4 regions of the Streptomyces sp. NPDC092952 genome follow, and region 4 is predicted to be linked to each of the others. Evidence: riboswitches for the same ligand, from Rfam matches in the RefSeq annotation. Region 4 holds a riboswitch; each other region holds the start of a gene.
The links. A riboswitch is a leader RNA that binds a small molecule or an ion and turns the genes downstream of it on or off. The one in region 4 is predicted to bind cobalamin.

Region 1: another riboswitch for cobalamin. It lies ahead of ACIQGQ_RS27660 (FecCD family ABC transporter permease); the one in region 4 lies ahead of ACIQGQ_RS29620 (ribonucleoside-diphosphate reductase subunit alpha).
Region 2: another riboswitch for cobalamin. It lies ahead of ACIQGQ_RS16390 (cobalamin biosynthesis protein); the one in region 4 lies ahead of ACIQGQ_RS29620 (ribonucleoside-diphosphate reductase subunit alpha).
Region 3: another riboswitch for cobalamin. It lies ahead of ACIQGQ_RS24835 (prenyltransferase/squalene oxidase repeat-containing protein); the one in region 4 lies ahead of ACIQGQ_RS29620 (ribonucleoside-diphosphate reductase subunit alpha).

Annotation. Positions count from the first base shown of each region.
Region 1 covers NZ_JBIVPT010000014.1:76,722-84,271, reverse strand. The annotation lists gene ACIQGQ_RS27690 (NCS1 family nucleobase:cation symporter-1) at 1-1,236, opposite strand, end outside; gene cynS (cyanase) at 1,487-1,957, opposite strand; gene ACIQGQ_RS27680 (carbonic anhydrase) at 2,018-2,617, opposite strand; gene cynR (transcriptional regulator CynR) at 2,741-3,688, shown strand; gene ACIQGQ_RS27670 (GntR family transcriptional regulator) at 3,705-4,349, shown strand; gene ACIQGQ_RS27665 (ankyrin repeat domain-containing protein) at 4,357-5,061, opposite strand; cobalamin riboswitch at 5,267-5,413, shown strand; gene ACIQGQ_RS27660 (FecCD family ABC transporter permease) at 5,513-6,622, shown strand; gene ACIQGQ_RS27655 (ABC transporter ATP-binding protein) at 6,622-7,407, shown strand; gene ACIQGQ_RS27650 (ABC transporter substrate-binding protein) at 7,423-7,550, shown strand, end outside.
Region 2 covers NZ_JBIVPT010000005.1:525,816-533,365, reverse strand. The annotation lists gene ACIQGQ_RS16410 (alpha/beta hydrolase) at 1-394, opposite strand, end outside; gene ACIQGQ_RS16405 (class II aldolase/adducin family protein) at 461-1,120, opposite strand; gene ACIQGQ_RS16400 (anion permease) at 1,349-2,641, shown strand; gene ACIQGQ_RS16395 (hypothetical protein) at 2,674-2,904, shown strand; cobalamin riboswitch at 3,053-3,184, shown strand; gene ACIQGQ_RS16390 (cobalamin biosynthesis protein) at 3,323-4,309, shown strand; gene ACIQGQ_RS16385 (cobyric acid synthase) at 4,306-5,868, shown strand; gene ACIQGQ_RS16380 (putative cobaltochelatase) at 5,865-7,550, shown strand, end outside.
Region 3 covers NZ_JBIVPT010000011.1:105,508-113,057, forward strand. The annotation lists gene ACIQGQ_RS24820 (ABC transporter ATP-binding protein) at 1-1,372, opposite strand, end outside; gene ACIQGQ_RS24825 (energy-coupling factor transporter transmembrane component T) at 1,369-2,532, opposite strand; gene ACIQGQ_RS24830 (hypothetical protein) at 2,538-3,440, opposite strand; gene ACIQGQ_RS24835 (prenyltransferase/squalene oxidase repeat-containing protein) at 3,449-6,199, opposite strand; cobalamin riboswitch at 6,317-6,454, opposite strand; cobalamin riboswitch at 6,552-6,626, shown strand; gene ACIQGQ_RS24840 (hypothetical protein) at 6,748-7,550, shown strand, end outside.
Region 4 covers NZ_JBIVPT010000016.1:152,451-160,000, forward strand. The annotation lists gene ACIQGQ_RS29600 (extracellular solute-binding protein) at 1-935, opposite strand, end outside; gene ACIQGQ_RS29605 (GntR family transcriptional regulator) at 1,215-1,979, shown strand; gene ACIQGQ_RS29610 (DUF3311 domain-containing protein) at 2,243-2,497, shown strand; gene mctP (monocarboxylate uptake permease MctP) at 2,494-4,128, shown strand; cobalamin riboswitch at 4,292-4,436, shown strand; gene ACIQGQ_RS29620 (ribonucleoside-diphosphate reductase subunit alpha) at 4,578-6,983, shown strand; gene ACIQGQ_RS29625 (ribonucleotide-diphosphate reductase subunit beta) at 6,983-7,550, shown strand, end outside.

The DNA of each region.
Region 1 (7,550 bases), on a different contig from region 4:
CAGGTCGGGCACGTTCACCCGGGCGCGTCGCAGCAGCCAGTAGTCCGCCATGATCACACCGAAGAGCGGCCCGAGCAGGGCGCCGAGCCCGCCGAGGAAGTAGTTCACCACGACGGGGTTGTTGTAGAGGTTCCAGGGCAGGATCACCAGCCCCGCGACGGCGCTCACCAGGCCGGCCCGGCGGAAGTCCAGCCGCTGCGGGAAGAGGTTGACCAGGGCGTAGATGGGGGCCACGAAGTTGGCCAGCAGGTTGACCGCGACCGTCAGCGCGATCAGCGCGAGCGAGGCGGCGGCCAGCAGGAACATGTTGGGGATCGTCCGCACGATGTCCGTGGGGCTGGTGATGACCTCGCCGTTCAGCTTGAACTGCGCCCCGCTGAGCACCGCCACGATCACCGCGAAGAACAGCATGTTCACCGGGATGCCGACGACGTTGCCGCGGACGATGGAGCCGCGGCTGCGGGCGGAGCGGGTGAAGTCGCAGAAGTTCAGTACGAAGGTCCCGTAGATCACCACCCAGAGCGCGGCGCCCTCCAGGATCTGGAGCCACATCGCGCCGCCGGTGAGCGGCTGGTCGACGGACCAGGAGATCGAGCCGTCGGCGCGTACGAACATCCAGACCGCGAGGGCGCACATGGTGATCAGGGTGGTGGGCGCGGCGAAGGCCATGTAGCGCCGGATCATCTGCATCCCGTAGCTCACGATGAGGACCTGCAGGGCCCACAGGGCGAGGAAGGTGATCCAGCCGAGCGTCGACTGGCCCAGTACGGAGTCGGTGGTCAGCGACCGCAGGCCGGGGAACATCATGACGAGCAGGGTGCTCAGCACGGACGAGGCCAGATAGGTCTGGATCCCGAACCAGGCGATGGCGACCGCGCCGCGCACCACGGCGGGTATCTTCGCGCCCCTGATGCCGAAGGCGATGCGGCTCATGACGGGGAAGGGGACGCCCGTCTTGTGCCCCATGAAGCCCGAGAGCGTCAGCAGCAGGAAGAGCAGCACGGACGCGAGGGCGAAGGCGGCCAGGATGCCCCACACGTTCAGTCCGAGCGCGAAGAGCCCGATGGCGAACGCGTAGTTGCCGAGGCTGTGCACATCGTTGGCCCACAGGGTGAAGACGTTGTAGGCGCCCCAGCGGCGCCCTTCCTTCTTCGTCGGGGCGAGATCGTACGTGTAGAGACCGGAGCTGGCGGTTCCGGTGGTTTCCACGCTCGACCGGTCATCCACGGCAGTCATAGGGGGCTCCGGGGAGTTGCGAGGAGGGAACGTTTCAAAGTTTCCGCAGATCGGAAGTGAACTTCCGTGGACCAGAACGTAGTTTTCGCCAACTCCACCGTCAAGGCTTTGGAGTTAATGACTTGGGAAAGCGGGTGAAACCGTCTCCAATGGTGATGAAATGCGAGAACACGGCGGGCTGGAGTCCGCCGTGGGGGCGTCATCCGGGCCGCCGTGTCGTGTTGCGTACGGCGGTGGGGGGAGGGGTGGGTCAGAAGGGCTTGGTGGGGAGGTACTTTCCGTCCAGGGTGATGACGGCGCGCTCGCCGCCCTCGGGGTCGGCGACCTTCTTCACGTCGAGCTTGAAGTTGATGGCGCTGATGATGCCGTCGCCGAACTGCTCGTGGACCAGGGCCTTCAGGGTGGTCCCGTAGACCTGGAGCATCTCGTAGAAGCGGTAGATGGTCGGGTCGGTCGGAATGCCGCCGGGGATCGATCCGCGGGTCGGGATGGTCTGGAGCAGCAGCACCGCGTCCTCGTCGAGTCCGAGCAGCTCGGCGACGGCGCGGGCGGAGTCCTCCGGCAGGGCGTGCTGGCCGAGGACCGCGGCGGTGACGAAGGCGACCGACAGCCCGGCGGCGTCGGCGATCTGCTCCCAGGTGAGGTCCTTGCGGGTCTTGGCCTCGACGGCGGCGACGGCGAGGGTCTGGCGGGCGGTGGGGTCGAACTGCGCGTGCGGCACGAGGGTTCCTTTCGGGGCCGGTCCCGGGCGGGGCCGGTGGTTCGGTGGGGGTGGAGGTGGTCAGGCGGCGGCCAGGGCGGTCCCGGCCGGCTCGACGGTGCCCGTGGCGATGTCGAACACCCAGCCGTGCAGGGTGACCGAGCTCTCGGCCAGGGCGCGGGCCACGGAGGGGTGGGTGCTCAGGTTCTGCAGCTGTGCGGCGACATTGGCACGCACCAGGGCGTCCACCCGCTCCGGGCCGGTCGTGGCCGGAGCGGCGGCGGTACGGGCCAGGGCGGCGTCCGCGTGGTGCAGCCAGTCGGCCACGACCGGGGCGGAGCCGAGGTCGTGCCCCTCCGCCAGGGCGGTCATCGCGCCGCAGGCGGAGTGGCCGCAGACGACGATGTCGGTCACGCCGAGCACGGCGACGGCATACTCGACGCTCGCCGCGATGCCGTCGCGGCCCGACCCGTACGCCGGGACGAGATTGCCCGCCGTACGGATCACGAACAGCTCACCCGGATCGCTCTGGGTGATCAGCTCCGGGACCACCCGGGCGTCGGAGCAGCCGATGAACAGTGTCTTCGGGCGGTGGGTCGTGGCCAGGTGGGCGAAGAGCCCCGCCTTCTCGGGAAAGACGTCGCGGCGGAATCGTGCGACGCCGTCCGTGAGGTCCTGCATCGGTCACTCCTTTCGATGGGTGCCGCCCCGAGGGGCTGACGAGAACCACCATGCATGACCTGGGCCTATAGAGTCCAAGACTTGATATCCATGATCCTTATAGGTCAGTTCTATAATTCGCTCATGGGTCCGGAACTACGTCATCTCCGCTATCTGATCGCGGTCGCCGAGCACGGGAACTTCACGCGCGCCGCCGAGGAACTGCGCATCTCGCAGCCCACGCTGTCGCAGCAGATCAAGCAGCTGGAACGGGTCGTCGGCGCCCGGCTGCTCGACCGGAGCGGCCGGGGGGTCCGCACCACCGACGCGGGCGCCGCCTATGTGCACTACGCGCGGCGTGCGCTGCGGGAGCTGGCCGCCGCCGAGCGTGCCGTCCTCGACGTCGCCGACCTCGCCCGGGGGCACCTGCGGCTGGCACTCACCCCGACCTTCACCGCCTATCTCGTCGGCCCGCTCGTGGCGGCGCTGCACACGCACCATCCCGGCATCACCCTGGACCTCAGGGAGATGCCCCAGGACCGCATGGAGGCGGGCCTGCTCGCCGACGAACTCGACCTCGGCATCGCCTTCGGGGGAACCCACCTCCAGGGCGTCGCCTCGACCGCGCTGTTCACCGAACCCCTCGGCCTGGTCACCGGTGCGCGCCGGGCCGGGGGTGAGCGCCCGCTGCCGGTGCAGGAGCTCGCCGGTCAGCAACTCGCCCTGCTCAGGGGTGACTTCGTCACACGCGTCCATGTAGACGACTACTTCGCCCGGCACCGGATCGACCCGCCGATCGCCGTGGAGGCCAACACCATCCAGGCCCTCACCGAGATCGTCCGGCGCATCGGCCCGCTGGCCACCGTGCTGCCCCTGGCGGTCACGGACGACGACCCGCACCTCGGCCACGTCCCCGTCGACCCCCCGCTCCCCACCCGGGTCGCGACCCTGCTGCGCCGGGAGAGCGGCTACGAGAGCGCCGCCGCCCGCGCCTTCACCCGGCTCGTCCACGATCTGGTCCGCGCCCGCGGCTACGCCCCGCCCGAGGCGCCCGCACCGGGGAACGGCCTGCCCGGAGCGGGTACCGGGTGATGAGAGAATCGGGCACATGACAGGGTCTGGGGACTTCGAGCCCGAGTCGGAACGGGTCACGCGCCAGCTGCGTGACGAGATCATCGACGGTGTGCGCGAGCCGGGCAGCAAACTCGTCGAGCGCGAGCTCGCCGCGGAGCTCGGGGTGAGCAGACTGCCCGTCCGCGAGGCCCTGAAGGCGCTGGTCACCGAGGGCCTGGTCACCCCCAGGCCCCGGACCTGGGCCGTCGTACGGGAATTCACCCCGGCGGACGTGGACGACCTCGACGAGGTGCGCGCGGCGCTGGAGGCCCTGACCTTCCGGCTGGCCGCCCAGCGGCGTACCCGCGCGGGGCTCGAAAAGCTCCGCGCGGACCTGGACGCCGAGCTGGGCGCGGCGGCCAGGGGCGACGCCGTGGCGGCCCGCCGGGCCGCCGCCGACTTCCACGAGACGGTCACGGCCCTGGCCGACAACGAGCTGCTGAACGAGCTCCAGGCCACCCTGCGCAGCAGGATGCGCTGGCTGCTGGGGCAGCACGACGACCTGGAGGGCGTCGCGCGGGAGCACGAGGACCTCTACGCGGCGATCGCCGACCGGGACGCCGAGAGCGTGGTGGAGCTGGCCGGCCGGCACCTGATCTCGGGCCGCCGGGCGGCCGCCGCCCGCCGCGGCCGCTCCTGAGGTCCGGTCAGCCGCCCAGCAGCCGGGCGATCTCGTCGAACCCGCGCTGCCGGGCGTGCTGGAGCGCGGTGGTGCCGGACCTGTCGGCGATCCCCGGATCGGCGCCCCCGGCCAGCAGCAGCCGCACGGTCTCCTGATGGTCCCTGCCGCCGTCGCCGAGGAGGACGGCCTCCAGCAGGGCCGTCCAGCCGAGGTCGTTGACGTGGTCGATGTCGACGTCGATGTCCGGGTTGGTGGTGACCTCCCGTACGTAGTCGACATGGCCGTGCTCCCCCGCCGGGATCAGGGAGGTGCCCCCGTACCGGTTGACGACGGTGTAGTCGGGGTCGGCCGCCGCCAGGGTACGGGCCATCGCGGCGCTGCCCGTCACCCCCGTCACCAGCCACGGGGTGTCGTGCTGCTGGTCCAGGGCGTCCGGATCGGCACCGGCGCGGACCAGTACCTCGGCGGCCCGGACGTGGTCGTTGGTGGAGGCCAGCAGCAGCGGGGTGCGGCGCTCCCCGTCCCGGACCTCCAGCCGGGCACCCCGCCTGATCGCGTCGCGCACCGCGTCGGCGTCGCCGGAACGCGCCGCGTCGAGCAGGGCCCGGTCCGCGGCCCCGGGCGTCGGCCCGGTGCCGCCGTCCCCGGACGGCCCGGCGCAGGCCGTCACGAGCAGGGCCGGTCCGAGGAGCAGGGCGGTCAGGAGGGCGGTGCGTCGTGTCGAAGGCATGGTTCCTCGCAATCCGTGGACGGCGCCCGGACGGTACGGGCCCGCACCCCCATGCTCGGCGCGCCCTCGGCCCCGGCGGTAGCCGGACCGGTCGGTGATGCGCGGCCGTCGGGACGACCTCCGTGTCGGCCGTCCGGGGGATGCGCCCACGGCTCCGCCGGTCGAACCGGAGGAACAGGGGCGGCGCGGCCCGGACCCGGACGGGGTGGAAACACGCCAAACCGTTCGCGTTAAGCTGCATCTGCCCCACGGGGGAAGTCCGGTCGAAGTCCGGCGCTGACCCGCAACGGTAGACGGTGCCCGAAAGGGCCCCGTGAGCCCGATTACCCGTGGCGGTGAAGGCTCCTGTCAATTCGCCGTGGACTGCGATGGGTGCTGCATCGGGCGCGCGGCGTCCGGGCCGCTCCGTTGATGACGTAGATGCACGGCCCGAGGCGAAAGCGAACCGCCCGTGGCCATCCCCCTCGACCGTCGCCCCGCCGTGCCGTCCCGCGCGGCCCCTGCCGCCTCCGGCCCCGCCCCGCCACGCCGGATGTCACCCGCGCTCCTCGTTCCCGTTCTTGTCGTGGCGCTGCTGTTCTCGCTGGTCTGCGGGGCGGGCATCGGGGCGTCCGGGCTCTCCTGGGGCGAGGTGCTGAGCCATCTGTGGGCCGGGCTGACCGGCGGCCGAATATCGCCCGACGAGGTCGCGGCGTACACCATCGTCTGGGAGCTGCGCTTCCCGCGCGCCGTACTGGCCGCGGTCGTCGGCGCCGGGCTCTCCGCCATCGGCATCGCCGTGCAGGCCATGGTCCGCAACGCGCTCGCCGACCCGTTCGTCCTCGGCATCTCCTCGGGCGCGGCCGTCGGCGCCAACGCCGTACTCATCTTCGGTGCCTTCGGCGCCCTGGGCATCTGGGCGCTGTCCACCGCGTCGTTCCTTGCCGCGCTCCTCGCCATGATGCTGGTGTACGCCATCGCCCGCACCGCACGCGGCCTCACCCCGCTGCGGCTCGTCCTCACCGGGACCGCGATGTACTACGGCTTCTCCGCCGTCACCACCTTCATGGTCTTCGCGGCCGAACACGGCGAGGCCGCCCGCTCCGCGATGATGTGGATGCTCGGCAGCCTCGGCGGCGCCAACTGGGCCTCGGTGCCGATCGCCGCCGGAGCCGTGCTCTGCGGCATCGCCCACCTCGCCTGGTCCGCCCGCCGGCTGAACGCCCTCGCCATGGGCGACGAGACGGCGGCCGCCCTAGGCGTCGACGCCGGACGGCTGCGCAAGGAACTCTTCGTGGTCTGCGCGGCCGTCACCGGGGCGGTGGTCGCGGTGAGCGGCGCGATCGGCTTCGTCGGACTGATGGTGCCGCACGGCGTACGGATGCTCGTCGGCGCCGACCACCGGCGGCTGCTCGCCGTCGCCCCGCTGGTCGGCGCCGTCCTGATGATCTGGGTGGACATCCTCTCGCGGGTGGTCCTCGCCCCCGCCGAACTGCCGGTGGGCGTACTGACCGCGGCCATCGGCGTGCCGTGCTTCGTGCTGCTGATGCGCCGCCGCACCTACACCTTCGGAGGCGCCTGATGCGGATCGACATCGAAGCCCTGACCGTCGAGATCGCCGGCGCGCGGCTCGTGGCCGACGCCACGCTCGGCGCGGGCACGGGACAACTCGTCGGCCTGGTCGGCCCCAACGGCAGCGGCAAGTCGACCCTGCTGCGCTGCGTCTACCGGGCGCTGCGCCCCTCCGCGGGCACCGTACGGCTCGACGGCGAGGACCTGTACGCGATGAGCCCGCGCGAGAGCGCCCGCCGGCTGGCCGCCCTTCCCCAGGAGGCCGTCTCCGAGTTCGACTTCACGGTGGCCGAGGTGGTGGCCATGGGACGCACCCCGCACCAGTCGTCGATGGGCCGGGCCACCGAGGCGGACCGGACGGCCTGCGCCGAGGCACTGGCCGGGGTCGGCGCCGCCCACCTCGCCGACCGGGGCTTCCTCACCCTCTCCGGCGGCGAGAAGCAACGGGTCCTGATCGCCCGCGCCCTGGCCCAGCAGCCCCGGCTCCTCGTACTCGACGAACCGACCAACCACCTCGACATCGCCCAGCAACTGGACGTCCTGGCGCTGGTCCGCGACAGCGGCCCCACCGTCCTCACCTCCCTGCACGACCTCAACCTCGCGGCACTCCACTGCGACCTGCTCCACGTCATCTCCGGGGGCCGGATCGTCGCGTCCGGCGCCCCCCACGACGTGCTCACCCCCGAGCTGCTGGCCGATGTGTTCGGCGTACGTGCCCACCGCGTCGCACATCCGGAGACCGGCGCCGTGCAACTGCTCTTCGACCGACTCGCCCCCGCCCGAACCGACTCCTGAGGACGCACCACCGCCATGCCCCACCCCGCACGCCCCGCCGCGTTCGCCCTCGCCGCCGCTCTGGTCCTCACCGGGTGCGGCGCCCAACTGCCCACCTCCCAGGAGGAGAAGGGCGCAAGCGCCGCGTCGGACCACTACCCGGT
Region 2 (7,550 bases), on a different contig from region 4:
CGAGGCCGAGGGCGCGGGAGGGGTCGCCGCTGAACAGCTGCGGGGTCACCCGGACCTTGTCGCCGGGCTCCAGGGTGCCCCGGTCCACGCGTTCCAGCCGGCGGACGACGGTGTCGGGGGCGGAGTGGGCGTTCTCGATCACCGGCCCGACCACGGCGTGGACGTCGTCCCCGACCAGTCCGTACGTGCCGGGGCGCAGGGCGGTGAAGGAGCGGGTGAGGGTGACCTGGCCGGCCGCCGTGGCGTGGACGGTGAGCCGGCGGTCGGCGGGGAGCGGGCGCCCCGCGGGGGCCCGCAGGGCGACGTCGCTGGCGTACCGGCCGGCCGCGACCGCCGCCGCGCCGGCGCCGAGGACCGTGGTGACGGCTGCTGCCGTGATCGTTGCCGGGCGCACGGCCCCAGTCTCGTGGCGGCGGGGGCGCGCTGCCAGCGGACGGGGCCGTGCGCTGGGCCGGTCGGGTCAGCCCGGCTGTCCGTATCCCTTGAGCGCCTCGCCCACCTCGTCCAGCTGGTCCGGGGTGAGCAGGCTCGGGGTGTGTCCGGGGACGGAGCTCGCGGCGAGCCAGAGGCGGCAGAGCCATTCGAGCTGGGCGGTCCGGTCGTACGCCTGGTCCAGGGTGGCCCCGTAGGTGACGGTGCCGTGGTTGCGGAGCAGGCAGCCGGTGCGGTCCCGGAGCGCGGTGAGCATGTACTCGGCCAGTTCGGGGGTGCCGTAGCGGGCGTAGGCGGCGACGCGGACGGGGCCGCCGAGCATGGCGGCGGCGTAGTGGACCGGGGGGATCTCGGCGACGAGGGTGGAGACGGCCGTGGCGTGCACCGCGTGGGTGTGGACGACGGCGGCGGCGTCCGTGTTCCGGTAGACGGCGAGGTGGAGCGGGAGTTCGCTGGTCGGGACCAGGTCGCCGAAGAGGCGGTTGCCTTCCGGATCGACGCCCACGGCGTCCTCGGGGCGCAGCCGGTCGTAGGGCACTCCGCTGGGGGTGACCAGGATGGTGGAGCCGACCCGGGCCGACACGTTCCCCGACGTCCCGACGACGAGCCCTTCGACCGCCGTCCGCCGCGCGGTGGCGACGACCCCGTCCCAGGCCTGTCCGATCGCGTCGCGTTGCTGATCGCTCATGCGCCGAAGCTGATCGCTCATGTGCAGATCCTGTCAGCCCTGGGGAGCGATGGGTACACGGCCGGGCGGACCGAGGCCTTCCACTCTTCCGGGGGAACGCGCCCCGAGCAGAAACGGAACGCTGTGACTCCGGTTGGAGTCACCACAGTGCCCTCCCCAGTTCATCTTCCGTTTACCCAGGTTGCCTACGGTCCACATGCCAATGACGTCGAACGATTGCCTGGGTAAATGGAACACATCACGCTGCTCCTCGCGATTGTGATCGTGACAGCTCTAGTGTTCGATTTCACGAACGGTTTCCACGACACCGCGAACGCGATGGCGACCACCATCTCGACCGGTGCACTCAGACCGAAGACCGCGGTGGCCATGTCCGCCGTTCTCAATCTCGTCGGCGCGTTCCTGTCGGTGGAGGTCGCCAAGACGATCTCCGGCGGGATCGTCAACGAGGACGGGTTGCGCACAGAAGTGATCTTCGCGGCACTCGTCGGCGCCATCCTGTGGAATCTGCTGACCTGGCTGGTCGGGCTGCCCTCCAGCTCGTCGCACGCCCTGTTCGGCGGCCTGATCGGCGCGGCCGTGATGTCGGCGGGCTGGTCGTCGGTCAACGGCGGCACCGTCGTCACCAAGGTGCTGCTCCCCGCGGTCGCCGCCCCGATCGTCGCCGGTCTCGCCGCGCTGCTGGCCACCCGGCTGACGTACCGGATCGGCGGGAAGATCCGCGACGAGGCCCAGGAGAAGGCCACCGCCAAGGGCTACCGGGCCGGCCAGATCGCCTCGGCCGGGCTGGTCTCCCTCGCCCACGGCACCAACGACGCGCAGAAGACCATGGGCATCATCACGCTGGCCCTGGTCACCGGCGGGGTCCTGCACCCCGGGGCCAACCCGCCGGTCTGGGTGATCGTCTCCGCCGGTCTGGCCATCGCGCTCGGCACCTACCTGGGCGGCTGGCGCATCATCCGCACCATGGGCAGCGGCCTCACCGACCTCAAGCCGCCGCAGGGCTTCGCCGCCCAGACCAGCGCGGCCACGGTCATCCTGGCCTCCTCGCACCTCGGCTTCTCGCTCTCCACCACGCAGTCGTGCTCCGGCGCCGTGATGGGCGCGGGCCTCGGCCGCCAGGGCGGTGTGGTCCGCTGGTCCACCGCCACCCGGATGTTCGTCGCCTGGGGCCTGACCCTGCCGGCCGCCGGTCTGGTCGGCGCGGGCGCGGAGCTGCTCACCAAGCAGGGCACCTGGGGCGTCGTCGTCGTCGCGGCCCTGCTGATCCTGGGCTCCGGCTCGATCTGGCTGCTCTCCCGCCGCAAGCCGGTCGGCCACGACGACGTCGCCCCGGCGGGCGCCGAGGCCCCGGCCCCGGTCCCCGCCGAGCCCGCCGGTGTCGTCACCACGGCCATCGCCGCCGTCAGCCCGCCGCCCACCACCGCGGCCCAGGCCGCCGCCCCGGCCGCGGTCGTCGTGACCGCCGTCCCGGTCACGCCCAAGGCCCCTCAGGACCCGGCGCAGCCCGCCGCCGTCTGACCGGTCCCGCACCGACCGTCTAAGGAATCAGCATGAAAATCGACTGGGCAGCCCTCGGCTCCGTCTTCGGTGTCTCCCTCGTGGTCACCGTCGCGCTGGTGGGCCTCTTCACCCTGGGCATCGTCGGCCTCTCCAAGCAGGCCGAACCGGCGGCGCAGGGCGGCTCCGGCGGCTCGCCGCTGCTGGCCCGCGCCGGCGCGTACGCCTGCTTCGCGCTCTGCGCGGCGGCCGTCGGGTACGGCATCTTCCTGATCGTCGCCTGACCCGCCCCGCGCGCCCCGCATCGGGCCGGACACCCCCGGGTGTCCGGCCCGATGTGCGTCTCAGCACACTGCCCCGCCGCAGGTCAACGGCAGGTTGACGGGCCTTCGCGGGGCATGGTGGACTGCCGGAGCCAATTACGGCGACAGCAGAGGAAGCCGGTGCGAATCCGGCGCGGTCCCGCCACTGTCACCGGGGAGCGGTCCCCCACACCGGACGTCACGGCGCGCGCGAGCGGGCTGGAAGGCCGGGGGCCCCGCGGATCCGGGAGCCAGGAGACTCTCGTCGCCGGTCACGTCGAACCAGGGCGCGGACCCTGAGTGAGGACATATCGCCATGCCCGGCCGCCGTGCGCCCGCCGTCCCAGGCCCCGATGCCTTCCGTACGAGAGTCCGCCGCGGCGCGACGGCCGGCTGAGCCGTGCGAGCCGACCGCATCTTCGCGTACGGCGCCACCGCCGGTCTCCTCGGCGACCTGCTGCTCGGTGACCCCCGCAGGGGCCACCCGGTCGCCGCCTTCGGGCGGGCCGCGGCGGGCGTCGAGCGCCGCCTGTGGCACGACCACCGCGGCTGGGGCGCGCTGCACACCCTGATCTGCGCCGGAGCCGCCGTGGGCGGCGGTGCGCTGGCCGCCCGCGCGGTACGCCGCAGCCCCGCCGCCTCCGTGGCGCTGACCGCCGCCACCACCTGGTCCGTCGTCGGCGGCACCTCCCTGGGCCGGGAGGCGCGGGCCATCGGCGGCGCGCTGGAGGCCGGTGACATCGCCCTGGCCCGGGAGCGGCTGCCGCATCTGTGCGGGCGCGACCCGCAGTCCCTGGACGGGCCGCGGATCGCCCGCGCCGTGGTGGAGTCCGTGGCGGAGAACACCTCGGACGCCGTGGTCGGCGCCCTGGTGTGGGGAGCGGTGGGCGGGGTCCCCGGGCTGGCCGGGTTCCGGGCCGTCAACACCCTCGACGCCATGGTCGGCCACAGGTCGCCGCGGCTGCGCCGCTACGGCTGGGCCTCGGCCCGCCTCGACGACCTCGCGGGCTGGCCCGGCGCCCGGCTCACCGCCCTGCTCGCGGTGGCCGCCGGGGGACGCCCCCGGGACGCGCTGCACGCCTGGCGGGCCGACGCCGCCAAGCACCCCAGCCCGAACGCGGGCCCGGTGGAGGCCGCGTTCGCCGGGGCGCTCGGCGTACGGCTGGGCGGGACCCTCGCGTACGGCGGCCGGGTCGAGCACCGCCCGGTGCTCAACGGGGAGCGCGGCCGGGCCGTGGAGGGCGCGGACATCGAACGCGCGGTGCGGCTGTCGCGGCGGGTCGGCGCGCTGGCCCTCGGCGTGTGCGTGGCGGGGCGGCTCGGCGCCGGCCTCGCCGCACGACGGATCGCCGCTCGGCGGACCGGTACCGGACGGAGGAGCGCATGAGCGGCGGACTGCTGGTCGCCGGAACCACCTCGGACGCGGGCAAGAGCGTCGTCACCGCGGGCATCTGCCGCTGGCTGGTGCGCCGGGGCGTGAAGGTCGCGCCCTTCAAGGCGCAGAACATGTCGTTGAACTCGTTCGTCACCCGCGAGGGCGCCGAGATCGGGCGCGCCCAGGCCATGCAGGCCCAGGCCGCCCGCGTCGAGCCGACCGCGCTGATGAACCCGGTCCTGCTGAAGCCCGGCGGCGACCGCTCCAGCCAGGTCGTCCTGATGGGGAAGCCGGTCGGCGAGATGAGCGCGCGCGGCTACCACGGCGGCCGCCAGGAGGCCCTGTTCGGCACGGTCACCGACTGCCTGGAGCAACTGCGGGCCACGTACGACGCGGTGATCTGCGAGGGGGCGGGCAGCCCGGCCGAGATCAACCTGCGGCGCACCGACATCGTGAACATGGGCATCGCGCGGGCGGCGGACTTCCCGGTGGTGGTGGTCGGCGACATCGACCGGGGCGGCGTCTTCGCGTCGTTCTTCGGTACGACGGCGCTGCTGGCCCCCGAGGACCAGGCGCTGGTCGCGGGCTACCTGGTGAACAAGTTCCGCGGTGACGTGTCGCTGCTGGAGCCCGGTCTGGACATGCTGCGCGGGCTGACCGGGCGGCCGACGTACGGGGTGCTGCCCTTCGCCCACGGGCTCGGCATCGACGAGGAGGACGGGCTGCGGGTCTCGCTGCGCGGGGCCGTGCGCGAGTCGGCCGTCGCGCCGCCGCACGGCGAGGACGTGCTGCGGGTCGCGGTGTGCGCGGTGCCGCTGATGTCGAACTTCACGGACGTGGACGCGCTGGCCGCCGAGCCCGGGGTCGTCGTCCGGTTCGTGGACCGGGCCGAGGAGCTGTCCGACGCCGACCTGGTCGTGGTGCCCGGCACCCGGGGCACGGTGAAGGCGCTGGCCTGGCTGCGGGAGCGCGGCCTCGCCGACGCGCTGGCGCGGCGCGCGGCCGCGGGCCGGCCGGTCCTCGGCATCTGCGGCGGCTTCCAGCTGCTGGGCGAGCGCATCGAGGACGAGGTGGAGTCCCGGGCCGGCCGGGTCGAGGGCCTCGGCCTGCTGCCCGTGCGCGTCCGCTTCGACCGGGAGAAGACCCTGGCCCGGCCGGTCGGCGAGGCGCTCGGCGCGCCCGTGGAGGGGTACGAGATCCACCACGGGGTGGCGGACGTGCTCGGCGGCGAGCCGTTCCTGGACGGCTGCCGGGTGGGGGCGGTGTGGGGCACCCACTGGCACGGCTCGCTGGAGAGCGACGCGTTCCGCCGCCGCTTCCTGGCCGAGGTGGCACGGGCCGCGGGCCGGCGTTTCGTCCCCGCCCCCGACACCTCCTTCGGCGCGCTGCGCGAGGAGCAGCTGGACCGGCTCGGCGACCTGATCGAGGAGCACGCCGACACCGACGCGCTGCTCCGGCTCATCGAGTCGGGCGCGCCGCCGGGGCTCCCGTTCGTCCCGCCCGGGGCGCCCGGCGGCGCCCGGCCCCATGTCCGTACATCCGCAGAAGACGCAGGAGGGACCGCCCAGTGAGTACGCATTTCCCGTTCACCGCCGTCGTCGGGCAGCAGGACCTGCAGCTCGCCCTGTTGCTCAACTCCGTCTCGCCGGCCATCGGCGGGGTGCTGGTACGGGGCGAGAAGGGCACCGCGAAGAGCACCGCCGTACGCGCGCTGTCGGCGCTGCTGCCGCCGGTGGACGTCGTGTCGGGGTGCCGGTTCTCCTGCGACCCGGCGGCGGCCGATCCGGCGTGTCCGGACGGCCCGCACGAGCCGGGGGCCGGTGTGCCGCGGGACGCCCGGATGGTGGAGCTGCCGGTCGGCGCGTCGGAGGACCGGCTCGTGGGGGCGCTCGACATCGAGCGGGCGCTCGCCGAGGGCGTGAAGGCGTTCGAGCCGGGGCTGCTGGCCGACGCGCACCGGGGCATCCTCTACGTCGACGAGGTCAACCTGCTCCACGACCACCTGGTGGACCTGCTGCTGGACGCGGCCGCCATGGGCGCGTCGTACGTGGAGCGGGAGGGCGTCTCGGTCCGGCACGCGGCGCGTTTCCTGCTGGTCGGGACGATGAACCCGGAGGAGGGCGAGCTGCGGCCGCAGCTGCTGGACCGGTTCGGGCTGACCGTGGAGGTCGCCGCGTCCCGGGAGACCGGCCAGCGGGTCGAGGTGGTGCGGCGGCGGCTGGCGTACGACGACGACCCGGCGGGTTTCGCGGCCGGCTGGGCCGGTGAGGAGGAGGCGCTGCGGGCGAGGATCGCCGCCGCGCGGGCGCTGCTGCCCGCGGTGGTCCTCGGCGACGCGCCGCTGCGGCAGATCGCCGCGACCTGCGCCGCCTTCGAGGTCGACGGGATGCGCGCGGACATCGTGATGGCGCGGACGGCCACGGCGCTGGCCGCCTGGGCGGGGCGTACGGAGGTGCTCGCCGAGGACGTGCGGCAGGCGGCGCTGCTCGCCCTCCCGCACCGGCGGCGGCGCAACCCCTTCGACGCGCCGGGGCTCGACGAGGACAAGCTGGACGACACGCTGGAGCAGAACGGCGGGGACGACGACCCGGACCCGGACGGCCCCGGCGGTGGCGGCCGGCCGCCGCAGGACGACGGCCCCGGCACGCCGCCGGACCCCGGGCGGGGTGCCGACGACACGCCCGACCCCTCCGTACCGGAGCAGGACCGGGGCCGCGAACAGGGCCAGGAGCAGGGCCGGCCGTCCGGGGGCGGCGAGCAGCGCCCGGTGGGCGCCACCGAGCCGTTCCGTACGAAGATGCTGAGCGTCCCCGGCCTGGGCGAGGGTGCGGCGGGGCGGCGCTCCCGGGCCCGTACCGAGCACGGGCGCACCACCGGCGCGCGACGCCCGGAGGGTGCCCTGACCAAGCTGCACCTGGCCGCGACGGTCCAGGCCGCCGCCCCGCACCAGCGGGCGCGCGGCCGGTCGGGGCGCGGGCTGGTGGTCCGGCGGGACGATCTGCGGCAGGCGACGCGGGAGGGGCGCGAGGGGAACCTGGTGCTCTTCGTGGTCGACGCCTCCGGGTCGATGGCGGCCCGGCAGCGGATGGCGGCCGTGAAGGGCGCGGTGCTGTCGCTGCTGCTCGACGCTTACCAGCGGCGGGACAAGGTCGGGCTGGTCACCTTCCGGGGCCGGGACGCCGAGCTGGTGCTGCCGCCGACGTCGTCGGTGGACGCGGCGGCGGCCCGGCTGGAGCTGCTGCCGACCGGTGGG
Region 3 (7,550 bases), on a different contig from region 4:
CGTCGAGGAGCAGGACCTTCGGGGCGGCGGTGAGCTGGATGGCGAGGACCAGGGCGAGCTTCCGCCCCTCGGAGAGGTCGCGGGGGTGGGTGGTGTCGTCGATGCCGGGGGCGAGGAGGTCCAGGAGGGTGCGGGCGCTCTCCCCCGTCGCGGACTCGGTGTCGGCCTCGTCGAGTTCCTGGCGGACGCTCTCCAGGTAGAGGAGGTCGGCGGGGGTCTGGGGCACCAGGCCGACGAGCCTGCGGGCGTGCGCCGGGGGTACGGCGTGCGGGTCCGTGGCCCCGGTACCACGCCCGCTCCCGGTTCCGGTCCGGGTTCCGGGGGCGCCCTCGTGGACGCCGACGGTGCCGCCGGTGCGGGGGCCCGTGCCCTGGAGGGCCCAGAGCAGGGAGGACTTGCCGGAGCCGTTGCGCCCCATCAGTGCGGTCACCTCGCCGCCGTGCAGGGTGAGGTCCACTTCGCGGACGGCCGGGACGCCCTGGTAGGTGACGGTCACCTTGCGGGCGGTGAGCAGGGCGGGGCGGTCGGGGGCGGCGGGGCGCAGGGGCGCCGGGGTACGGCCGGTGAGCCGGGTGCGGAGCGGGGCGGCCCTGCGGCGGGCGTCGCGGATGGAGAGCGGCAGGGGGTCCCAGCCTGCCGCCCGCCCGAGATCGACGATGGGCGGTGCGATGGCGGACGTACGGAGGATCTCGGCGGGGTCGCCGATGCGGACGACGCCGTCGCCGGGGAGGTGGAGGATGCGGTCGGCGTACTGGACGACGCGTTCCAGGCGGTGTTCGGCCATCAGGACGGTGACGCCGAGGTCGTGGACGAGGCGGGTGACCGCTGCGAGGACCTCCTCGGCGGCGCTCGGGTCGAGGGCGGAGGTCGGTTCGTCCAGGACGAGGACGCGCGGGTGCGCGGTGAGGACGGAGCCGATGGCGACGCGCTGCTGCTGGCCGCCGGAGAGTTCGTGCAGGGCGCGGTGGCGCAGATCGGCCAGGCCCAGAAGGTCCAGGGTCTCCTCGACGCGCTTGCGCATGGTGGCCGGCGGGGTCGCCAACTGCTCCATGGCGTAGGCGAGTTCCTCCTCGACGGTGTCCGTGACGAAGCCGTCGGCCGGGTCCTGGCCGACGACGCCGACGACATCGGCGAGTTCGCGCGGCGGGTGGTCGGCGGTGTCGCGGCCGTCGACGGTGACCCGGCCGTACAGGGTGCCGCCGGTGAAGTGCGGCACCAGTCCGTTGACCGTGCCGAGCAGGGTGGACTTGCCGACGCCGGTGTGTCCGACGACCAGGCACAGTTCGCCCTCCTCCACGGTGAGGTCGACGTCGCGCAGGGCGGCGGCGGGGGCGTCGTCGTAGGCGACGGTGACGTGGTCGAAGGTGATCACGCGGCGGCTTTCGGTTCGGGTCGGGGGTCCTGGGGCGGGGGCGAGAGGAATCCGGCCGTTCCGGCGAGGAGGATCGCCGCGGTCGGCACCAGCGGGAGTTCCGGCCAGGTGAGCGGGTAGAAGGCGGGGTTGAGCTGGGCGGGGTCGTAGCCGAGGTTGGCGAAGAGCAGTACCGCCGCCAGCACCCCGCTGCCCGCGACCAGCCATTCGGCGGTGCGCCACGGGTCGGGCCGGTAGGCGGTGCGGGTGACGCGGCGCCCGCCGAGCCGGAGTCCGGCGACGCACAGCGCCGCGCCCGCCCCCATCGCGGGGAAGCCGAGGAAGGCGGGGGCGGTCGCGTCGAGGAGCCCGTACGCCCCGGCGCACAGGCCGCACATGCCGAGCAGCATCAGGGCGCCGGTGGCCCGCCGGGAGCGCCGGGTCGCGGTGCCCGCGCGCCCGTAGCCGCGCGAATCCATGGCGGCGGCCAGCCGCAGCGAGCGTTCCAGCGCGTCCTCCAGCACGGGGACGACGATGCCGCGCAGCGCCCGCAGGCCCCGGGTGCGCCCGGCCCGCAGCTTCCGGGCCCGCGCCACCCGTTGCACGCTCTGCACCAGTTGGGGCGCCACGCTGATCGCGACGGTGACGGCGACGCCCAGCTCGTACAGGGCGCCGGGCAGCACGCGCAGGGCCCGCTTCGGGTTGGCGAGGGTGTTGGCGGCGCCGATGCAGCACAGCATGCAGGCCAGCCGGAGCCCGTCGGTGGCCGACGACAGCACGGCTTCCAGGGAGACGGGTCCGCCGAGCCGGATGCCGGCGTACCAGTCGGGGGTGGGGATGTGCGGCAGGGAGAAGAGGAAGTGGTCGTTCGGGGTGATGCCGGTGGCGAACACCACCCGGAAGACCACCCGGATCGTCACCACCGTCAGTGCCAGGTACAGGTAGTACTTGAAGCCGCGCGCCCAGGGAGCGTTGGTGCGGCGGGCGGTGACGACGTAGCCGAGCACGGCCAGCACCAGGAAGAGCAGCAGCGGGTTGTTGGTGCGGCTGACGGCGGTCGCCAGGGCGAGGGCCCAGATCCACCAGGTGAGCGGGTGGAGGGTACGGGCCGGACGGCGGCCGCCCTGGTCCGGCGTGGTGCCGGTCCGGACGGCCACCGCCTCGGGTGGGGGGTGGTCCATGGGGGTCACTCGTGCGTGCGGCGGCGTGCCGTGTAGATGCCTGCGCCCGCGATCAGCGCGACGAGTCCGGCGCCCGCGACGACCGGCAGCACCGAGCCCGCGTCGTGGGCGGCGGCGGCCCTGGGGGCGGCGTCGACGACCCGGGGTTCGGAGCCGGTGCCGCTGGAGGGTGCCGGGGTGGTGCTCGCCGGGCCGGAGGGGCTGGGGCTTCCGGTCGGTTCCCCGGACTTCTCCGGCTTCCCGGTCCTCGACGGGGTGGCCGGGGGTTCGGTGGTCTCCTCGGCCACCGGCTGTTCGGGGGCCGGGCCGGTGTTGACGTTCGGCGGCAGCTTCGGGGCCTTGGCGGTGGAGGCGGGCCGGCCGGTGCCGCTGGGCCTGGTGTTGTGGGCGCGCAGTTGGTCGGGCCTGATCTTCGGACGGCCCTTGGTGCCGCCGATGTCGGTGCCGCCGAAGATCCACAGGTCGACGCTGCCGGGCTTCGGCTTGTAGAGCATGGCGCCGAGCTGGCTGTACTCCCAGTCGTCGGCGCCGGGGTCGGCGTGCCAGTACGACCAGTACGCGGAGGCGGGCGGTGTGAGGACGCAGTCCTCCTGGGAGGCGGGCGGGAACTGCTTGCCGTTGCCGTAGCCGCTGTAGCCGATCCGGCAGATGAACGCCGGGCCGTCGTGGCTGGTGCCGACGGTGCGCCAGCCGCCCTGGTTGAGCAGCTCGTAGCCGGTGGTGGGGGTGGTGCCGCAGGCCCGGTAGACGGGGCCGCCCCAGTGGCTGAAGTCCACGGCGAGCACGACGCCCGCCGTGGTGGTGCACCGGCCCATGGCCTGCGGGTCGGCCGCCGCCTGCCCGGTGGTGGCGCCGAGCCCGGCGGCGGTCAGGGCGAGCGCGACCGCCGTGCGGGCCACTGCGCGCACGGCCCTCGTCACCGCTCCCCCCGGACCGTGCGGCGCCGGGCCACGACGACCGTGCGCCAGCCGGCCGTGCAGAGCAGTACGGCGAACAGCCCGAGGGCCAGGGCCTGCGCACCGGTCGAGGCGAGGGCCCCGCCGCCGTTCGCGTCCACGATGCTTCCGCCGTCGGTGCCGTCGTCCCCGGGGGTGACGATCTCGGGGATGCCGTCGTCGTCCCCGCTCGGGGTCGGCTGGGGGCCGGTGCCGTTCAGTTCGCGTTCCAGCGTGGCGAAGGAGACGCCGGTGGCCCCGGCGACGGCCTGGGTGGAGGCCCGCAGGTCGGAGCCGCGCTGGCCCTCCTTGGCGACGTTGAAGCCGCCGTCCTTGTTCTGCTGGGCGGCGAGGAACTCCAGGGCCGAGGCGATCGCGGGCCGGTGGGCCGCGCGGTCCAGGGAGAGGCCCTGGACGGCCAGCGCCGCCGAGTTGACGCTGTTGCCGGCCGCTCCGGGGAAGCCGCCGTCGTCGTACTGCCGGCCGGCGATCCACTCCAGGGCCTTGTCGACGGCCTTGTCGGCCCGGTCGCCGCCGGCGAGGTCCAGGGCCATCGCGGCGATGGCGGTGGAGTCGACGTCCTTGTCCCCGGTCGGCGGGATCAGGCTCGGCCAGGAGCCGTCGGCGTTCTGGATGCTCTCCAGGTAGGCGATCGGATCCTCGGCGTTCTCCTGGTCCCCGGCGCGGAGCTGCGCCATGACGGCGAGGGCCTGCGAGAAGACGGACGGCGCGTAGGTGTAGGCGCCCTTGGCGGCGCAGGAGCGGTCGGGCGCCTTGCTGGGCCCGGCGCACACCGCCTCGTCGAGGGCGGCGATCAGATCGTGCCCGGCGAAGTCGCGCGGGTCGCGGCCCACCGCCTCGGCGAGCAGCGCGGTCTTGCCGATCGAGCCGCCGCCCGCGTAGGCGGTGCCGATGCCCGTCCAGTCGTTGACGGTGCGGCCCTCGCCGTCCGTTCCGCCCTGGTCGAGGAAGTCGACGACACCGCGCAGCCTGGCGTTGTCCAGGCCGGTGGCGGCCAGGGCGTACGCCCCGTCGATGGTGAGGCCGAAGTCGGCGCGGCCCGAGCCCGCGACGGCCGGGTAGTACCGGCCCTGCTGGAGCCGGTCGGCGCCGGTGAGGTAGGCGACGCCCTTCTTCAGGTCGGGGCCGTCGCCGGGCTCCGGCTCGCCGCCCGGGTCCGGGGTGGCGGGCGGGCCGGTGGGTTCGGTCTTCTTGGTGGTGAGGCTCGCGAGGTCGGTGCGGGCTCCGGCGAGGGCGGCGACCGGGGTGGCATAGGCGGTGGGTTCGGTGGCGTCCCGGTCGTAGCCGAAGCCGCCGCCGTCCAGTTGGGTGCGCGAGAGCCAGCCCTCGGCGGAATCGGCCCGGGAGGTCTCGCCGAACGCGCGCAGGGCCTGGGCGGCGTAGGCGGTGGCGATCACGTCGCCGGTAGTGGCTCCGGTGTAGCCGGGGAAGGAGCCGTCGTCGAGCTGTGTCTTCCTCAGGTAGTCGCGGGCCTTGGTGACGGCGGGCTCCTGGCCGCCCGCCCGGTGCAGGACGAGGGCGATCAGGCCGGTGGTCCCGGCGTCGCCCTCGCAGCGGCCGCCGGGCTGGATGAGGATGCTGGTGATGCCGCCGTCCTTGCACTGCACCTGGGTGAGCCGGGCGACGGAGGCGGTCTCGGGGGTGATGTCGGCGCGGAGCAGGGCCAGTACGGCGCGGGCCTGCTCGTCGGCGTAGGTGATGTGCCGGATGTCCCCCTCGGCGGTGCAGCCCTGGCCGGGGGCGGCGGCGGGGCAGACGTTGCCGGTGAGGTCGGCGATCAGGTCCCGGCCGCCGAAGTCCCGGGGGTCGCGTTCGGTCGACTCGGCGAGCAGGGCGAGCCGGGCCGCGGCGGCCGTGCTCGGGGCCTGGTCCCTGCCGCCGGGGAGGACGTAGTCGTCGACGTGGGCCGCGAGGAAGCCGACGACCTTGTCGAGGGCACCGCTCCTGCCGCGGGCGGCGGCCAGGGCGTACGCGGTCTCCGTGGTGAGCAGGTAGTTCGGGGTGCCGGTGCCCTCGTCGACGATGCGTTCGCCGTCGCTCAGCAGGTCCTGGAGCCAGGAAGCGGCGCCCGCCACGTCGACCCGGCCGGGGGCTCCGGTGGGTCCGCCGCCCGGGTTCGGGGAGGTGCCGCCCTGGGCGCGGACGTCGTCGGGGCTGAAGGTGGGCCGGCCAGTGGTGCCGCCGATGTCGGTGCCGCCGTACACCCAGGCGTCGACGTCACCGTCCTTGAGCTTGCGGTCCATCGCCCCGTACTGGCTGTAGGTCCAGTCGTCCTGGCCGGGCGAGGCGACCCAGTACGACCAGTAGGCGGTCGCCTGCGGGGTCAGGACGCAGTCCTCCTTGTCCGGGGTCGGGTACTGCGTACCGGTGCCGAGGCCGATACGGCAGATGAAGCCGGGGCCGTCGTGCTGGGTCCCGGTGGTGGTGAAGCCGGCGTCGCGGAAGAGCTCGTAGCCGGTGGTGGGGGTGGTGTCGCAGCCGCGCTCGACCTTGCCGCCGAAGGGCGTGAAGTCGACGGCGAGGACGGCCCCCCTGGTCGCGGTGCAGTCCCCGACCGGGGCCGCGGCGGCGGGCAGGCCGGTGAGGAGGTACGCGAGGCAGGACGCGACCAGGACGACCAGCGCGGACAGCACGGCGGCCGGGGCGCCCGGCCGTCTCCGCACGTGTCGTGCACGCCGTATGTGAGTGTCCTCGCACTCCACGGTTCCCATCACGGCCCCTTCGCTGTGTGGCCGAAGCGGGTGGCGGGGAACGTGGCAGCGGCCCCGTCCCGGCGGTGAGCCGCAGGGCGGAGCAGGTCGCACCACGCCGTAGTCCGCGACGGCGTCCGTTGCTGTGGAACACGCTCCAGGCACTCCGGCTCGCCCGACCGGGATCGGGCCTACGGTTGCGGGTCAGCGCCGGACTTCGACCGGCTTCCCCTGGAACAGCTTTGCGTATCAGCCGGATTGGAGCATGCGTTCGTGGGGACCGTCAAGACCGCTCCGTACGATGCGGGTTCACGCCGCTGCGCACAGTGGCCAAGCCGGTCGGACGTCCGGTACTGTCCGGCCCTGCCGAGTGGGGGAACCCGGTGCGACTCCGGGGCTGACGCGCAGCGGTGTGGGGCGGCGACTGCCTTCCCGAGCCCGAATGCCCATACGGCACTGGCTAGTTGGAAGTCGGTCCACGCGTTCCGGACGGCGGCCACGCCCCGTCGTACGCACCCCTCGCGGGGACCGGCGAGCGGGGCCGGCGTCCCTCACCTCTGGAGCACGCCATGCCCCGTACCAGTACCGTCCGCCGCGCCGCGTTCACCGCGGCGGCCGCCCTCGGCGCCTTCGCCCTGACCGCCCTGCCGGCGGCGGCGACCTCGACGCCGGCACAGATCGCCACCTCCACCGCCAACGGTGTCGGATACCTCAAGTCCCTCCAGGGGGCGGATGGTTCGTACGCCGGGTCGGGGCTCTCCAACGAGTGGGCGTTCAGCGCGTTCGCCGCCGCCGGTACGGCCGCGGTGGACGTCATCCCCGGCGGCGACGCGACGAAGAACGCGAGAACGGTCTACCGGAACCTGCTCTCCACCGGTTCCTGGCCCTCGGCCTCCCCGGTCGTCACCGACTACGAGCGCGCCGCGCTGAACGCGTACGCCGCGGGGATCGATCCCGCCCGGGTCTCCGCCTCCCGCAACCTCGTCGCCGACATCTACTCCTACTGGCAGACCGCCGAGCCCGGCTACTTCGGGCCGTCCGCCAACTTCAACGGCACCGTCTTCGCCGCCCTCGCCCTGAACGGCGCCCGGACCACCGCCGACCGGATACGCGTACCCCAGTCCCTGCGCGACGCGATGATCACCCGGATCCGCGCCAACCAGCACGACGACGGCGGCTGGAACTTCGGCAAGGCGGAGGGCGACCCCGCCCAGCTGGCCGCCGAGGGCGACGTCGACATGACCGGGGCGGCCATGGCGGCGCTGTGCGTCTCCGGCGCCCCCGCCACCGACCCCGACATCGTCGAGGCCAGGACGTTCCTGAAGAACAAGCTCGTCGTCAACACCGGCGCCTTCGACGCCATGTACGGGGT
Region 4 (7,550 bases):
GAGCCGCCGAGGAAGACGCCCTCGGGCTTGTCGGCGGTCTCACCGGGGATGGTGAAGAAGCCGATGTCGTCCTTGAGCTTCGGGTTGGCCTTGATGGCGGTGCCGGCCTCGTAGCCCATGGCGATGATGGCGCCGGTCTTGCCCTTGGCGAAGACCTCGGCCTGCTGCGGGGTGGCCTCGTCCTTGTCCTTGGGGGCCTTGGAGTAGGACTGGTACTTCTTGTACACGTCCATGGCCTCGGCGACCTTGGGGTCGGCCAGGTTGGAGACGTACTTGTCGCCTTCCTTCTTGACCGGGGAGACGTCCTTGCCGACGAGCAGGCCGTCGAAGAAGTACCAGTTCTGGCCGGGCAGGTAGATCGGCTCGGCGTCGCCCTTCTTCTCGATGGCCTCGAAGGCCTTGAAGAGGTCGGCGCGGGTCTTCGGCGTCTCGGTGATGCCGGCGTCCTTGAAGACCTTCTTGTTGTACATGACGACGCGGTTGCCCACGTACCACGGCAGGGCGTACTGCTTGCCGTCGTAGATGGAGGGCTGGTTGACGCCGTCGGCCCAGGCGGAGCCGATCTCCTTCTTGAGGTCGCCGAGGTCGGCGAGGCCGCCGGTCTTGGCGTAGGCCGGGGTCTGGGTGTTGCCGATCTCCAGGACGTCCGGCGGGTTGGACTCCGAGAGGGCGGTGGTGACCTTCTGCTGGATGCCGTTCCAGTCCTGGACTTCGATCTTCAGCTTGGCCTTGGTCTTCTTCTCGAACTCCTCGGTGACCTTCTTGGTCCATCCGTCGGGGTTCGAGCCGGACATCGTCCAGACGGTCAGGGTCTGGCCCTTGTAGGCGTCGGGACCGGCCTTCTTGCCGCTGTCTCCGCCGTCGTCGGACCCACACGCAGCGAGGCCGATCATCATGCCCGCGACGCCGATCGCCGCGATGAGCTTGCGCTTCACGCCAAACCCTCCTCAGGGATACTGCAACCCCGCCCACCGCGAAGACATTCGACGAGTACTGCTGGGGCTGGACCTGGTCTTTAATGGTTTAGACCAGTACCGGGAGCTTGGCCTAGACCTTTTGGGGTGTCAAGGGTGTATAAGAAGTGCACTCGCGTCCGTTATAGGACCGACACCTAAGGGAGGGCGACCAGCCGTGACCGGACCGTGCCACCATGTGAGCCGCGACAGACGGAGGAGCCGGTGACGGCAGCAACGCAAGCGTCGGGAAGGCGGACCATGGGTGCCGACGGGGGCAGTACGGAGAACGAGACGGGCGCGGCCACACGCACGGCACGCGTCCCGAAGTACTACCGGCTGAAGCGACATCTGCTGGACATGACGGACACCATGCCGCCGGGCACCCCCGTGCCCCCGGAGCGGACCCTGGCCGCCGAGTTCGACACCTCGCGCACCACCGTGCGCCAGGCGCTCCAGGAGCTGGTCGTCGAGGGCCGGCTGGAGCGCATCCAGGGCAAGGGCACCTTCGTCGCCAAGCCGAAGGTCTCGCAGGCCCTCCAGCTCACCTCGTACACCGAGGACATGCGCGCCCAGGGGCTGGAACCGACGTCCCAGCTGCTGGACATCGGCTATGTGACGGCCGACGACACCCTCGCCGGGCTGCTCGACATCACCGCCGGCGGCCGGGTGCTGCGGATCGAGCGGCTCCGACTGGCCAGCGGCGAGCCGATGGCGATCGAGACCACGCACCTTTCGGCCAAGCGCTTCCCGGCGCTCCGCCGCTCCCTGGTGAAGTACACCTCTCTCTACACCGCGCTGGCCGAGGTCTACGACGTACGGCTGGCCGAGGCCGAGGAGACCATCGAGACCTCACTGGCGACCCCGCGCGAGGCCGGACTGCTCGGCACCGACGTGGGCCTGCCGATGCTGATGCTCTCCCGGCACTCGCTGGACGGGCAGGGCGAGCCGGTGGAGTGGGTGCGCTCGGTCTACCGCGGCGACCGGTACAAGTTCGTGGCGCGGCTCAAGCGGCCCATCGACTGAGCCCGGCGGACGGGAGGCCATTTCCGGCCACCTCTTCCCCCGCCACCACCCCCGGGGCCCCTGTGGAGCACACCACTCCGCAGGGGCCTTTCCGCTGCCCTGGTACGGACCAACTCCCGTACGTATGACGCGATCTCGCACATACGTACCAACCGGTCGGACCGTTGTCGGACCGCAATGCGGACAGGGGGTGACGGTGACCGGAACCTCCCCTAGATTTCCTGCGCATTACAGGGTGATCAGCGAGGGGACGGAGTCGCCGCATGTCCGTGGAACCAGAGGAAAAACCGCCCACCATCACACCGGTCAGAGTGGTCGTCGCGCTCTGCCTGGTCGCGCCGTTCGTGGCGATGCTCTGGGTGGGTTCGTACGCGAAGGTGGACCCCACCTTCATCGGGATCCCGTTCTTCTACTGGTACCAGATGCTCTGGGTGCTGATCTCCACCGCGCTCACGATGATCGCGTACAAGCTGTGGCAGCGCGACCAGCGCGCCCGCAAGGGGGGTGAGCAGGCATGAAGGACGGTGTGAACGGCGTCGCGCTCGGCGTCTTCATCTTCTTCTTCGTGGCCGTCACGGTCATGGGCTTCCTGGCCGCCCGCTGGCGCAGGGCCGAGAACGAGGCCAGCCTCGACGAATGGGGCCTGGGCGGACGGTCGTTCGGCACCTGGGTGACCTGGTTCCTGCTCGGCGGCGACCTCTACACGGCGTACACCTTCGTCGCCGTGCCGGCGGCCATCTACGCGGCGGGCGCGGCGGGCTTCTTCGCCGTTCCGTACACGATCCTGGTGTACCCGCTGATCTTCACCTTCCTGCCCCGGCTGTGGTCGGTCTCGCACAAGCACGGCTATGTCACCACCTCGGACTTCGTCCGCGGGCGGTTCGGCTCGAAGGGGCTGTCGCTGGCGGTCGCCGTCACCGGCATCCTCGCCACCATGCCGTACATCGCGCTCCAACTCGTCGGCATCCAGGCGGTGCTGGACGTGATGGGCGTCGGCGGCGGCGAGAACACGCACTGGTTCGTCAAGGACCTGCCGCTCCTGCTCGCGTTCGCGGTGCTCGCCGCGTACACCTACTCGTCCGGGCTGCGCGCGCCCGCGCTGATCGCGTTCGTCAAGGACGGGCTGATCTACCTGGTCATCGCCGTGGCGATCATCTACATCCCGATCAAGCTGGGCGGCTTCCACGACATCTTCGCCAAGGCCGGCGAGGCGTTCTCCGAGACCAATCCGGCCACCGGCAAACCGCGCGGCGCGCTCGCCCCGGGCGAGGCGGGTCAGTGGGGGTACGCGACCCTGGCGCTGGGCTCGGCGCTGGCACTGTTCATGTATCCGCACTCCATCACGGCGACGCTCTCCAGCCGCAGCCGCAACGTGATCCGGCGCAACACCACGATCCTGCCGCTGTACTCGCTGATGCTGGGCCTGCTGGCGCTGCTCGGCTTCATGGCGATCGCCGCCGGGATCAAGGTGGACAACGGGCAGCTGGCCATCCCGCAGCTGTTCGAGAACATGTTCCCGGACTGGTTCGCGGGGGTGGCCTTCGCCGCGATCGGCATCGGCGCGCTGGTGCCCGCCGCGATCATGTCGATCGCCGCGGCGAACCTCTTCACCCGCAACATCTACAAGGACTTCCTGAAACCCGACGCCACCCCGGAGCAGGAGACCAAGGTCTCCAAGCTGGTGTCGCTGCTGGTCAAGGTCGGCGCGCTGGCCTTCGTCCTCACCATGGACAAGACCGTCGCGATCAACTTCCAGCTGCTCGGCGGGATCTGGATCCTCCAGACGATGCCGGCCCTGGTCGGCGGGCTGTTCACCCGCTGGTTCCACCGCTGGGCGCTGCTCGCGGGCTGGGCGGTCGGCATGGTGTACGGGACGGTCGCCGCGTACGGGGTCGCCTCGCCGACCCAGAAGCACTTCGGCGGTTCGTCGGCGGAGATCCCCGGCATCGGCGAGATCGGCTACATCGGCCTCACCGCGTTCGTGCTGAACGTGGTCGTGACGGTGGTGCTGACCTTCGTCCTGAACGCCATGAAGGCGCCCGCCGGTACGGACGAGACCTCGCCGGCCGACTACACGGCCGACGCGGGCGACCCGGGCGTGCGGGCGAAGCTCCCGCCGGCCACCGCGGGGGCTCCGGGCGGCCACTGACGGGCCGCTTCCCGGCGCCCCGGGAACACCTCCGGCAGGGCCCGTTCCCGGGCTTCCACGGCCCGCTCCCGCCCCTTCCCGAGGGGTGGGGGCGGGCCGTCCGCCGTTCCGGGAGCGATCCGATCCTGCGTCGTACGACACAACATGTGGGGGCTGCCTCATCGGGCGGCCCCCACATGTATGCTCGTCCTCGCTGTCGTCGCAGGGGAATCCGGTGCGAATCCGGAACTGTCCCGCAACGGTGTATCCGGTGCGCTTTTGCGCACTCCGAGCCAGTCCGACGACCTGCCGACAGCGCATCCGGCTCGACCGAACCGGATGCCCAGACGTCCGGGCCTCGCGGTTGGGCCGGTGGACGCCGCGCGGAGTGCTGCCCCGGCCCGGGTGCGTCCTTCGCGGGCTTCCCCCGTGCCCCCGCCGGCCCCGAGCCGAGCGTGGGAGAGCAACACGTGACCATCGCGCCAGCCGATCCGGCTTCAGTCGCCGCGTCCGTCGAGTCCGAGGCAGCCGCACAGGACGGTCCCGGAGCGGCGCTGCTGCGGACCCTGACCGCCCTCACCGCCGATCTGCCCGACACCGACCCCGGCCGGGTCGCCGCCGCCGCCCTGCGCGGCCGCAGCGCGCGGGCGGACGAGGCGGAGCTGCGTTCGCTGGCCACCGAGGCGGCCGCGGGCCTGATCTCCGAGGACCCCGCGTACTCCCGGCTGGCCGCCCGGCTGCTGACCCTCGCCATCGCGGACGAGGCGGCGGGCCAGGGCGCGGTCTCCTTCTCCGCCTCGGTCGCCGTGGGGCACCGCGAGGGCCTGATCGCGGACCGCACCGCCGCCTTCGTCGCCCGGCACGCGGAGGCGCTGGACGCGCTGGTGGGGCAGTCGCTCGCCGACGGCGCGGACGACCGCTTCGGCTACTTCGGGCTGCGTACCCTGCACAGCCGCTACCTGCTGCGCCACCCGCACACCCGCCAGGTCGTCGAGACCCCGCAGCACTTCATGCTCCGGGTGGCGTCCGGGCTCGCCGAGGACGAGTCGCAGCGCGCCCTGGACGAGGTGGCGGCGCTGTACGGGCTGATGAGCCGGCTCGACTACCTGCCCTCCTCCCCCACCCTGTTCAACTCCGGTACCCGGCACCCGCAGATGTCCTCCTGCTATCTGCTGGACTCGCCGCTGGACGAGCTGGACTCGATCTACGACCGCTACCACCAGGTGGCCCGGCTCTCGAAGCACGCGGGCGGCATCGGCCTCTCGTACTCCCGCATCCGCTCGCGCGGTTCGCTGATCCGCGGCACCAACGGGCACTCCAACGGCATCGTGCCGTTCCTCAAGACGCTGGACGCCTCGGTCGCCGCCGTCAACCAGGGGGGCCGCCGCAAGGGCGCCGCCGCCGTCTACCTGGAGACCTGGCACGCGGACATCGAGGAGTTCCTGGAGCTCCGCGACAACACGGGCGAGGACCAGCGGCGCACGCACAACCTGAACCTGGCGCACTGGGTGCCGGACGAGTTCATGCGCCGGGTCGAGGCGGACGGCGAGTGGTCGCTGTTCTCCCCGGCCGACGTGCCCGACCTGGTCGACCTGTGGGGCGACGCGTTCGACGCCGCGTACCGGGCCGCCGAGGCGAAGGGCCTGGCCCGCCGGACGCTCCCGGCCCGCGAGCTGTACGGCCGGATGATGCGCACCCTCGCCCAGACCGGCCAGGGCTGGATGACCTTCAAGGACGCCTCCAACCGGACCGCGAACCAGACCGCCGAGCCGGGCAGCGTCGTCCACTCCTCGAACCTGTGCACCGAGATCCTGGAGGTCACCGACGACGGCGAGACCGCCGTCTGCAACCTGGGCTCGGTCAACCTCGGCGCGTTCGTCACCGGCGGCTCCATCGACTGGGAGCGGCTGGACGCCACCGTCCGCACCGCGGTGACCTTCCTGGACCGGGTCGTCGACATCAACTTCTACCCGACCGAGCAGGCGGGCCGCTCCAACGCCCAGTGGCGCCCGGTGGGCCTGGGCGCCATGGGGCTCCAGGACGTCTTCTTCCAGCTGCGGCTGCCGTTCGACTCGCCGGAGGCCCGCGCGCTCTCCACCCGGATCTCCGAGCGGATCATGCTCGCCGCCTACGAGGCGTCCTGCGAGCTCGCCGAGCGCTCGGGCCCGCTGCCCGCCTGGGAGCGGACGCGCGCGGCGCGCGGGGTGCTGCACCCCGACCACTACGACACCGGGCTGAACTGGCCGGAGCGCTGGGAGGCGCTGCGCGCCCGGGTCGCGAAGTCCGGCATGCGCAACTCGCTGCTGCTGGCCATCGCGCCGACCGCGACCATCGCCTCGATCGCCGGGGTGTACGAGTGCATCGAGCCGCAGGTCTCCAACCTCTTCAAGCGCGAGACGCTCAGCGGTGAGTTCCTCCAGGTCAACGCGTACCTGGTGGAGGAGTTGAAGCAGCTCGGCGTGTGGGACGCGCGGACCCGTGAGGCGCTGCGCGAGGCGAGCGGCTCGGTGCAGGGCTTCGCCTGGATCCCCGAGGACGTGCGGGCGCTGTACCGCACCGCGTGGGAGATCCCGCAGCGCGGCCTGATCGACATGGCGGCGGCCCGTACCCCGTTCCTGGACCAGAGCCAGTCGCTGAACCTGTTCCTGGAGACGCCGACGATCGGCAAGCTCTCCTCGATGTACGCGTACGCCTGGAAGCAGGGGCTGAAGACGACGTACTACCTGCGTTCGCGCCCGGCGACCCGGATCGCCCGCGCGGCCTCCGGCCAGGCCGCGGCCGCCGCCCCCATTCCCGTACAGCAGGCGTCGGCACCCGACGCGGACGCGATCGCCTGCTCCCTCGAAAACCCCGAGTCCTGCGAGGCCTGCCAGTAATGAGCTCCACCCACGCCGAGAAGAACCTGCTGGACCCGGGTTTCGAGCTGACCCTGCGTCCCATGCGCTACCCGGACTTCTACGAGCGCTACCGGGACGCGATCAAGAACACCTGGACGGTGGAGGAGGTCGACCTCCACTCCGACGTGGCCGACCTTGCCAAGCTGTCGCCGGGCGAGCAGCACATGATCGGGCGGCTCGTCGCGTTCTTCGCGACCGGTGACTCGATCGTCTCCAACAACCTCGTGCTGACGCTGTACAAGCACATCAACTCCCCCGAGGCGCGGCTGTACCTGTCGCGGCAGCTCTTCGAGGAGGCCGTGCACGTCCAGTTCTATCTGACGCTGCTGGACACCTATCTGCCCGATCCGGAGGACCGGGCGGCGGCGTTCGACGCGGTCGAGGAGATCCCCTCGATCCGCGAGAAGGCCCAGTTCTGCTTCAAGTGGATGGACTCGGTCGAGAAGATCGACCGGCTGGAGACGAAGGCCGACCGCCGCCGCTTCCTGCTCAACCTGATCTGCTTCGCGGCGTGCATCGAGGGGCTGTTCTTCTACGGCGCGTTCG